One region of the Pantoea sp. Ae19-2 genome, then DNA from elsewhere that is predicted to be linked to it. Evidence: predicted binding sites of a transcription regulator. Region 1 holds the regulator's gene; the other holds the start of a gene.
What was found. The regulator CRP, encoded in region 1, controls carbon source genes, mostly activating them, when cyclic AMP is high. The targets are predictions, from matches to a motif close to ATGTGANNNNNNTCACAT.

Region 1 (5,523 bases):
GTCGATCTGGCCTGGAGTGAAGATCCACAGTTTGCCGCGCATAAACCACGCGTGGTGCTGTTTCATGGTCTGGAAGGAAGCTTCCACAGTCCCTACATCCATGGCCTGATGAAAGTCTGCAGGCAACGTGGCTGGCTGGCCGTAGTGATGCATTTTCGCGGCTGTAGCGGCGAGCCGAACAGGCTAAACCGGATTTACCACTCCGGCGAGACGGAAGATGCACGCTTTTTCCTGACCTGGCTGAAGGCCCGCTGGGGACAGGTTCCTACTGCAGCTGTGGGGTTTTCGCTGGGCGGGAATATGCTGGGTTGCCTGCTGGGCCAACAGGGCAGTGACGTTGCGCTGGATGCCGGCGTTATCGTTTCGGCACCCTTGATGCTTGAACCCTGTAGCGCCCGACTGGAACGTGGGTTTTCCCAAATTTATCAGCGTTACCTGCTGAGCCAGCTTAAAAAGAATGCCAGGCGCAAGCTGCACGCATGGCCCGACACCTTACCGGTCAATCTCAGTCAGCTGAATGCCCTGCGTCGCCTGCGTGATTTTGACGACGCCATCACGGCCCGGGCGCATGGCTTTGCCGACGCCACGGACTATTATCGCCGTGCCAGCGCCCTGCCGTTGCTGAGATCGGTGACAAAACCGTTGCTGATTATCCATGCAAAAGATGACCCCTTTATGAGCGATGAGGTGATCCCGCAAAATGACCAGTTATCTGCCACTATTACCTATCAGCTGACAACACACGGTGGTCATGTTGGATTTGTGAGTGGTACCCTGCGTCAGCCTGAATTGTGGCTGGAACAGCGCGTGCCGCAGTGGATTTCCCCTTATCTGGATAGCTAACCCTGTGATTATTCCCTGGCAACAGGTTTCTCCCGAAACCCTTGAAAACGTTATTGAAGCCTTTGTTCTGCGCGAAGGTACCGACTACGGCGAACAGGAACTCAGCCTGACCGAAAAAGTCGGCAATGTGCGACGCCAGCTGCAGCAAGGTGAAGTCGTGCTGGTCTGGTCTGAGCTTCATGAATCGGTCAACATCATGCGCAAAAGTGAGTTCCGTGGCTGATGCACAGAACGAAAAATCGTGCTAACAATGCTCATCGCCTGATTTCACAGGGAGTTTCACTATGTCGGCACGTCATCCGATTATCGCGGTAACAGGTTCCAGCGGTGCCGGAACCACTACCACCAGCCTCGCATTCCGTAAAATTTTTCAGCAACTCAATTTGCACGCGGCCGAGCTGGAAGGGGACAGTTTCCACCGATTTACCCGGCCTGAAATGGATATGGCTATCCGTAAGGCGCGCGATCTGGGTCGCCATATCAGCTACTTTGGCCCGGAGGCGAATGATTTCGGTCTGCTGGAGCAGACCTTTGTTGAATACGGTGATCAGGGCAAGGGCCAGTCACGTAAATACCTGCATACCTACGACGAAGCGGTGCCCTGGAATCAGGTACCAGGTACCTTTACCCCGTGGCAGCCGCTGCCACCGGATACGGACGTGCTGTTTTATGAAGGACTGCACGGCGGCGTCGTGACGGCTCAGCACAACGTCGCTGAAAAAGTGGATTTACTGGTCGGCGTCGTCCCCATCGTTAACCTGGAGTGGATTCAGAAGCTGGTACGCGATACCGGTGAACGCGGTCATTCGCGTGAAGCCGTAATGGATTCGGTGGTGCGCTCAATGGAAGATTACATCAATTTCATTACGCCGCAGTTCTCACGCACCCATATTAACTTTCAGCGGGTTCCAACCGTCGACACCTCTAACCCCTTTGCGGCACGCACCATTCCTTCACTGGATGAAAGTTTTGTCGTCATCCACTTTCAGGGGCTGGAAGATATTGATTTTCCCTACCTACTGGCCATGCTGCAGGGATCGTTTATTTCCAATATCAACACGCTGGTTGTACCTGGCGGGAAAATGGGGCTGGCGATGGAATTAATTATGGCACCGCTGGTAAAACGGCTCATGGAAGGCAAACGCATTGAATAAAATCAGAGGCCGCGCTGGCCTCTGAATAATTACAGCTCGATAACTTCGTAACTGTGGGTAATTTCCACCCCTTTGCCTAACATAATGGCAACCGAGCAATACTTCTCAGCTGAAAGGTCGACCGCACGCGCCACGGCTTTATCTGAAAGTGCTTTTCCACTGACGATAAAATGCAGGTTGATGCGGGTAAAGATGCGAGGCGCTTCTTCCCGGCGTTCTGATTCGAGTTTTACTTCGCAATCAGCCACATCGTTGCGACCTTTTTGCAAAATTGATACCACATCAATGGCGCTGCATCCGCCGGCCGCCATCAGCACCATTTCCATAGGGCTGGGCGCTTTATCGCCGGAATTGCCGTCCATTAAGACCTGATGTCCGGACGAAGACTCGCCGAGGAATGTTAACCCTTCAACCCATTTGACTCTTGCCTGCATAATCTGGCCCCCAGAATGCCCTGTTTTTGCGTCAGAGTACGCTTTTGCCTGGTAAACAGCAATCCGGAGAAATCAGCCTTATTGCTGAAGCGAGACAACACAAGACAGTCGGCGAAAGCTGTGCTACAAACAGTGCTGAAAATATTTTTCGTCATCCGAAGACGAAGCCGGGAAGAATGATGCGCTCTGCGCAAATGCAGCCCGAATAATTTCCTGAATGGAAACACGCTTAACGCTTTCATCGCCTGGCAGGGAAACTGAGCCCTGTATTTTGGGCACGATTACAATAGAGGATAATAGCGAATGGTTCTCGGCAAACCGCAAACAGACCCTACACTTGAATGGTTCCTGTCCCATTGCCATATTCACAAGTATCCATCCAAAAGTACGCTGATTCACCAAGGTGAAAAAGCCGAAACGCTTTACTACATCGTGAAAGGTTCCGTCGCGGTACTGATTAAGGATGAAGAAGGCAAAGAGATGATTCTTTCTTATCTGAATCAAGGCGATTTTATTGGTGAGCTTGGCCTGTTTGAAGAAGGTCAGGAGCGCAGCGCCTGGGTACGTGCGAAAACTGCGTGCGAAGTGGCAGAGATTTCCTACAAGAAATTCCGTCAGCTCATCCAGGTTAACCCGGATATTTTGATGCGTCTTTCTTCTCAGATGGCTCGCCGTCTGCAGGTGACGTCAGAAAAAGTGGGAAATCTCGCTTTCCTGGATGTGACCGGACGCATTGCACAAACGTTGCTTAATCTGGCTAAACAGCCAGATGCCATGACGCATCCTGACGGCATGCAAATTAAAATTACTCGTCAGGAAATTGGCCAAATCGTTGGTTGTTCACGTGAAACCGTGGGCCGTATTTTGAAGATGCTGGAAGATCAGAACCTGATCTCCGCACACGGCAAAACCATCGTTGTTTACGGCACACGCTAAGCCTGACTGTTCACGGCGTGATGGCGACATTATGCCGTGAATGTCTTGTGTTGAGCCGATGTGGCGAAGAATAATCTATCACCCCGAAGTTAACTATGCGCTGCGCCAGACGCTGGTGTTGTGCCTTCCCGTAGCGCTCGGCTGGCTGTTCGGCGATCTGCAAAAAGGATTGCTGTTCTCATTGGTTCCCGCCTGCTGCAACATTGCCGGTCTGGACACGCCCCACAAACGCTTCTTTAAACGCCTGATCATCGGCGGCAGCCTGTTTGCCCTTGGCAGTTTACTGATGCAGTGGCTGCTGCTTAAAGACGTGCCGCTGCCGCTCATCCTGTTTGCCCTGCCTTTGCTGCTTGGCGTCACCGGAGAGATCAGTCCGCTGCACGCCCGACTGCTGCCCGGCACGTTAATCGCGTCAATTTTTACCCTCAGCCTGATTGGCCGTATGCCCATTTACGTTCCGCCCCTGCTCTATATCGGTGGAACGCTCTGGTATGGCCTGTTCAACTGGTTTTGGTTCTGGCTGTGGAAAGAGCAGCCGATGCGCGAAAGCCTGAGCCTGATCTACCGTGAGCTGGCAAATTACTGTGACGCCAAGTACAGCTTATTGACGCAGCTGACCGATCCGGAAAAAGCCCTGCCGCCCCTGCTGGCGCGTCAGCAAAAAGCGATCGATCTGATCAACACCTGCTATCAGCAAATGCATATGCTGTCTGCGAGTCGCGATCACAGCCACAAACGCCTGACCCGGGCGTTTCAGGTAGCACTGGATCTGCAGGAGCATATCTCCGTCAGCCTGCATCAGCCGGAAGAGGTCCAGAAGCTGGTCGAGCAAAGCCATGCTGAAGCCGTCATCCGCTGGAACGCCAGAACGATTTCAGCCCGGCTGCGCGCGCTGGCCGACGATATTCTGTATCACCAACTCTCTGGTCGTTTCGATATGGACAAGCAGTTGGGTGCGCTGGAGAAAATCGCCCTTCAGCATCCGGACAATCCGGTGGGTAACTTCTGTCTCTATCATTTCAGCCGTATCGCCCGGGTGCTTCGAACCCAAAAGCCGCTTTATCAACGCGACCTGATGGCCGATCGCCAGCGTCGTTTACCGCTGCTGCCCGCGTTGCGGAGCTATCTGTCGCTGCGGTCTTCCGCACTGCGAACGGCCGGGCGTTTTTCCGTCATGCTGATGCTGGGCAGCGCCCTGGCCGTGTTCTTTTCGATTCCTAAGCCCTACTGGATTTTGATGACCATCATGTTTGTCAGCCAGAGCAACTACAGCGCAACCCGCGTACGTATTCAGCACCGGGCCCTGGGAACCTTTGCCGGACTGGCTATCGCGGCGGCGTCGCTACGCCTGGATGTGCCTGAACCGCTGGTGCTGAGCATCATGCTGGTGATTACCTTTATCAGCTACCGTTTTACCCGCCAGTTTTACGGCTGGTCAATAGTGGGATTTACGGTTACGGCCGTTTATACGCTGCAACTGCTCTCCCTTAACGGGGCACAGTTTTTACTGCCCCGCCTGCTGGATACGCTGATGGGCTGCCTGATCGCCTTTGGGGGCATGTTATGGCTGTGGCCGCAGTGGCAAAGTGCCCTGCTGCGCCAGAATGCCCATGATGCGCTGGAGGCCTGTCAGGATGCCCTGCGAATGTTGCTGGGCCCGGAGCAGTCACCCGATGCGCTGGCTTACCAGCGGGTTAAGGTCAACCAGGCGCATAACGCCGTATTCAACTCCCTGAATCAGGCCATGCAGGAGCCGGGATTTAATTCACGCTACCTGCAGGATATGCGCTTATGGGTCACGCACTGCCAGTTTATCGTGGAGCACATTAACGCCATGACCATTCTGGCACGTGAACATACCATGCTGCCGCCCACGCTGGCTGAGCACTACCTGCAATGGTGCGAGATCGCCCTGCAACGGTGTCAGCAAAGGCTGGAATATGATGGGGAAAGTTCGCAGACGGATCTGCTACAGGGCGTGGAAGATATAAATGAGGGGCCGGTCACGGTACTGGAGCAGCACGTCAGGCGCATCCTGGAGCATCTGAAAGTCATGCACACGATCTCTTCTCTGGCCTGGAACCAGCGGCCTCATCATGGCCGCTGGCTGTTGCGCAGTCTGCGCCGCAAATAACTCAGGCAGACAGCACTTTCTC
Region 2 (5,523 bases), 690 kb from region 1:
GATCGCCGTCAGGCCGGTTTTACCGCCCGCCGCCGTACCGGCGGCAGACTCAATGTAGACTGCCGCGGGCGAAGCACCGACAAGGCCAGCAAACAGGCTACTGACGGAATCCGTGGTCAGCGCCCGACCACCGTTGATGATCTGCCCGTCTTTATCCAGCAGATTGGCCTGGCCCGCAACCGCGCGGATCGTGCCGGTGGCATCAAAGACCGCCGTCATCACTAGCGCCAGCACGCTGGGCAGCACCGCAGGCTGCAAGGCGCCCATGATGTCCAGGCTAAAGAGCTGTGACTCACCCTGCGCATCACGCAGGCTGGGCAGGGCAAACAGTCCCTGCCAGCGCACGGCCGGGTCGAACACCAGCCCCAGAGCAGAAATCGCGATAACGGTCAGTAAAATACCGCCAGGCACGCGGCGTTTTTCCAGGCCAAAAATGGCGGCCAGCCCCAGCAATGACATCATGACGGGGAACGACGTAAACTGGCCCAGGGCAACGGGTAACCCTGAGGCCGGATTTCTGACGACCAGTCCCACGTTGTCTGCCGCAATCAGCAGCAAAAACAGACCAATGCCGACGCCCGTTCCGTGCGCAACCCCCATTGGCAGATTGCGTAAGATCCAGGCGCGAATTCCGGTGGTGGAAATCAGGGTAAAGAGCAGGCCCATCAGGAACACGGCACCCAGCGCCACGGGTACGCTAATGTGCTGACCCAGCACAAGGCTGAAAGCGGTAAACGCCGTCAGTGAGATAGCACAGCCAATTGCCATGGGTAAATTCGCCCACAGCCCCATGATGATCGATCCCACGCTCGCCACCAGACAGGTCGCAACGAACACCGCCGTGGGTGAAAATCCCGCCTTACTGAGCATGCCGGGCACCACGATCACTGAATAAACCATGGCGAGGAACGTAGTCAGCCCGGCGACAATTTCCTGTCGCACGCTGCTGCCACGGGCCGAGATGGCGAACCAGGCATCCAGCTTTCCACCGGACGGGCGTGATTCAATTGACATAGTTGAGCCTCAAAAATTGTTGTAGTGGGATCGTGCGGTAACGGCCCTGACGTCCCTGGAAACCTGTCATCGCCAGCGGGCAGCCGGCAAAAGGCAAACGTTTACTTCGCCGCACAGAACGGGACGTCACGCTGCCCCGTTTAAAGGGGGCAGATTATCCGGCGTTTAACCGCCGTTTTTCAACCGCTGAGTGAGGATTGGTGACTATAAAGATCAGGTTGATAACATCAGGAATGCTCTTGATACCATCATTTAACATTCTGTCCGTCAGGATAAGGCGTCAAAAACGAGAAGGCAGGCAAGAATGACGCCGGGCGGCGTCATCGGGCAACGTGCATCAGCCAGAAAGATTAATCTCACCGCCTTGTTGAATAGCGCGCTGCCAGGCCGCGCGCTGTTGCACGGTCGTTAACCATTTTTGCGTAGCGGGGGCATCTTTCAGTCCGGCGCGCTGGCTCAGCGCCAGAATAGGGAAACTCATCTGCACATCCGCAATGCTGAAGCGCTGACCCGCGAACCACGGCTGTGTTGAAAGGTGAGCTTCAATGACCTGCTTGTGCAATTTGAGTTGTTTATCCAGCCAGGCTTTCTGAACGCCTTTGCCCAGCGCCGCGCCCACGGGGCGAAGCAACCAGGGCACCGGCGCGCTGCCAAGGCGGCCAAAAACCAGCTTCATCACCAGCAGCGGCATCAGTGAACCTTCCGCATAGTGCAGCCAGTAACGCGCCTGTAGCTGCGCCTCTTCATCAGTGAGCTGCAGCCGTTTTTCGCTGTCGTATCTTTCTTCCAGATACTCAAGGATGGCACCGGACTCGGCCACCACGCGCTTGCCATCGGTGATCACGGGCGACTTCCCTAACGGATGCACTTTTTTTAAAGCGTCCGGCGCCAGCATCGTGGGTTCGCGCTGGTAGCGCTTGACCTGGTAAGGCACTTCCAGCTCTTCCAGCATCCACAGCACCCGGTGAGAGCGCGATTGTTCAAGATGGTGAACGGTGATCATCATGGTTCCCTGTGAGTGAATATGCTGCAAGTATAGACGTCACCTTGTCTTATGCAGGGAACCATCCTGCTCAGGATCGAGCAGTACCGCGCCAGAGCCCTGCTGGCCCAGCAGGTCGCCAGGGTTGCGCAGTGGGCAGTCACGCATTGATAAACACCCACAGCCAATGCAGCCATCCAGATCGTTACGCAGGCGCGTCAGCGTTTCGATGCGCTTATCCAGTTCGTCGCGCCAGTGCTGCGTCAGATTGCCCCATTCCTGAGCAGACATCCGCTTATCTGCCGGCATGTTCTCAAGGCTGTCACTGACGCTGGCGAGCGGAATACCAATGCGCTGTGCAATTTTAATAATGGCCACCCGTCGCAGCACATCACGGCTGTAACGCCGCTGGTTTCCGCTATTACGGGTGCTGAAAATCAGCCCTTTGCTTTCATAAAAGTGCAGTGCAGAAACGGCGACGCCGCTTCGGCGCGCCACTTCGCCCGGTGTCAGAACGGGTTTTGGGTAATTGCGATCTTTTTTCATTTGGCACTTTACCTCAAGTTAACTTGAGGAATTATACTCTTTTCCCATCAGAACGACACCTTCCCTTATGATGTCATGCGCCAGCGAGCGGACCCGGTTTTATCGCCGAAAGCCTGTTAATTCCGCATGAACGCTAAGGGGAAATTCACCAGAAGGATGAGGCCATGATACAAGAAGAGATCATTCATTCACTGACGCACTGGATTGACCAAAACCTGGATAAGAGCCTGTCAATTGACGAAGTCGCCGCCAAATCAGGCTATTCGAAATGGCATCTGCAACGTATGTTCCGTAGCGTGACGAAACAGACGTTGGGTGGCTATATTCGCGAACGCCGCCTGACGCTGGCCGCTGAAGCGCTGCGACAAACGCAGCGGCCGGTGTTTGATATTGCGATGCAATATGGCTATGACTCGCAACAGACATTCTCACGCGTTTTTCGTCGCCAGTTTTCACAAACGCCCACGGCTTATCGCCACGCGATGCGCCGCCAGGCCATCCAGCGTCCGCGTTTGATGCGCTTTGACTGCAGCGACACGATGACCAGCTTTACCCAGCGGACAACGGGAGAATGCTGTCCGGTTAGCTGACGCGCTCCGTGCGCCTGCCCAGGCGCACGCCGCATTTAGTGCCCCAACCTTGTCGTAAGCGCCCTCTTTTTCTGCTGCCAGATCAGACAAATTTTGTACAAAAATCAGAAATCGGATGATATAGTGTGACCCACATCACATTATGACACTTGTTGCCGACGAAAGAGCCCGACCTGACAGACTTTTCCGCCGACGTGATGTTCGCAGACAGTCAGGCGTAATCTCCGATTTTGAGGTCAAAATTGATGGCGACTTTAACCACCAGTTTTCTTGTTATGCGCTGGGAATTGCTTAGCGCGATAATGATGTTCTTTGCCAGCACGCTAAAAACCCGTCTCCGCCAGGACAGTCATCACGTCATGGCGTTTCTCTGTGGCAGCGTAGGCGTTGGGATGTCGTGCTGGTTCGTGACCGGCTTGATGGGCATCACGTTGAGTATGGAAAACGTGCACCATTTCTTTAGCGTCTCTAAAGATGTCTTTATCGACGTGATGAGTCGAGCGCCCGCTAACTGGCAAATGCCCTGATAAACCCATAAAAAACCCCGCAAAGCGGGGTTTTTTATATTGCTGTGTAGCGTCAAATTTTCTTCAACATAACAGGAATGGCAACGTCCTGTATTTCTACGTCCGGCCTCTGCGTTCCGCGACGATCCTGAATCCACATTTCACCCATCATCTTATCCAGCCCGCCATCCAGACCCGTCACCATGCCTGCGCCTGGCGTGAACGTCAGCTCGCCAAAATAAATTTGTTCATCATGGATATACCAGTCAACACGGACATAGTCGAAGTCGCTGGCCAGCGTTTTGCTTAACGCCAGGGCCTGTTGTAACGATGGCATCACCGTCGAAACGTCCAGCCCGGTATCGCGAATTTTATGGAACGCCTCACTCAGGTTGTTCACATAAAAATTCATTGAGAGCTGAGGCTGACAGCGGTTGTAAATGACCTGAAGCACATACTCAAAGTTGCCATCGCGCTTATTAAACATGTGGAACTTGTAGTCAACCGGGGCACTTTTGCCATCACCGATGTATTGCTCAACCAGAATACGTGGCTTGATATAGCGATAGTGAATCTCACGCGCTTCGTTGGCGAAGTCAGTCTTTAACCACGTGTAGCAGTTATGAATGATTTGCTGCTTCCGGAGTGCATTAGGTTCCTCCAGCACGATCTCGACCATGTTTGACGCATGATTCGGTTTGATCACCGTTCCCTTCCAACGCGTCAGATTGTTCAACGTGGTGGGATCGGTCGTGTCATGAAGCAGCGGTATCAGATATTCATTGCCGATCTTCTCAGCAATAAACTCACGCACCGAAAACTTGTCAGAGAGGCGGGCATAGAGCTGATAGTCACCATGAATGAACTTGCGATACAGCACTTTTTCATTGAACACCTTGGGCTCACGCAGGTTGGGGAGCCTTCTGAACTTACGGAAATAATAAATCCGGTCCTGATAAGTCCAGGGCATCTTCTTGATGAAGTATTGCAAACTTCTTCTGAGCTCGTGTTTTAACTTGAGCATATTTGACCTCATTTGTAGGTTTTGTAGTTGAGTGAGGAAACCTGGATTTTTTGAATCACGCCGTGTTTAAAGAAATAATTCATGACGGTCAGGGACAGGAGCTCTGATAGAAAAACGCTCCATGCGGCTCCTGTAATGCCATAGCCCTGAATCAGCCACCAGGAAAGCGGCATACTGATGATCACCAGACAAATGATTTTCTTCAGTAAATAATCAAAGCCCCCTTCCTTTACCATGTAGCGATACGCGACGGTGCCCAGCGCCGAAAAGCTGGTCGCTATCGACAGCAGGGTGATGAGATTGCCTGACTGGGTAAACGCTGGGCCATACAGCGCGATGATTATCTGTTCACCGAACAGTGCGACGATCAGCAACATCAGCAAAGACACGGCCATCACGTAGCCATTGAGCCGCGCCGTCAGCCTGATCGCTTCCTCACCGCGCGCGCGAAAAATTTCGCTAAAACACGAGGTGATGAGTGCGACGGGAATAAAAATCCACGAGGCGGCGATGGTATTGGCTGCGGCAAACAAGCCAAGCTCCTGGGCCGATGCGATGCCAGCCAAAAACATCTGCGCGGCTTTTACCTGGACAGAGATAAAAATGCTGGAAATCGCCAGAGGCAATCCGGCATACATCAGGTAACGCAAATACAGCGTTCGCGTCTCGCGCGGCGGAAGCTGGTCCTGATGTGCCTGATAAAAGGTGTAACGTTTGATGGCGTAAGGCACCAGCGTGACCGTGATAACCGAAAGCGTTAGCCACAATGGATTGAGACGCAGCCAGGCAATGATAAAGCTCAGGGCAAAACTCATCAGCATGCCAATCGCATTGGCCACGGTATTCAGCTTTGAAGCCAAT

Region 2: the regulator CRP is predicted to act here: its motif matches at 3,256-3,273, upstream of AAIE03_RS16625 (YjcB family protein).

What each region holds. Positions count from the first base shown of each region.
Region 1 is NZ_JBCHWE010000001.1:4,299,610-4,305,132, reverse strand. Features, by position in the region: gene AAIE03_RS19760 (hydrolase) at 1-843, shown strand, start outside; gene AAIE03_RS19755 (YheU family protein) at 848-1,066, shown strand; gene AAIE03_RS19750 (phosphoribulokinase) at 1,128-1,997, shown strand; gene AAIE03_RS19745 (OsmC family protein) at 2,027-2,431, opposite strand; gene crp (cAMP-activated global transcriptional regulator CRP) at 2,735-3,367, shown strand; gene AAIE03_RS19735 (YccS/YhfK family putative transporter) at 3,426-5,501, shown strand; gene argD (bifunctional acetylornithine/succinyldiaminopimelate transaminase) at 5,503-5,523, opposite strand, start outside.
Region 2 is NZ_JBCHWE010000001.1:3,611,705-3,617,227, forward strand. Features, by position in the region: gene AAIE03_RS16605 (NCS2 family permease) at 1-1,014, opposite strand, end outside; gene AAIE03_RS16610 (glutathione S-transferase family protein) at 1,352-2,017, opposite strand; gene soxR (redox-sensitive transcriptional activator SoxR) at 2,057-2,542, opposite strand; gene soxS (superoxide response transcriptional regulator SoxS) at 2,707-3,132, shown strand; gene AAIE03_RS16625 (YjcB family protein) at 3,378-3,659, shown strand; gene AAIE03_RS16630 (ATP-grasp fold amidoligase family protein) at 3,712-4,662, opposite strand; gene AAIE03_RS16635 (oligosaccharide flippase family protein) at 4,671-5,523, opposite strand, start outside.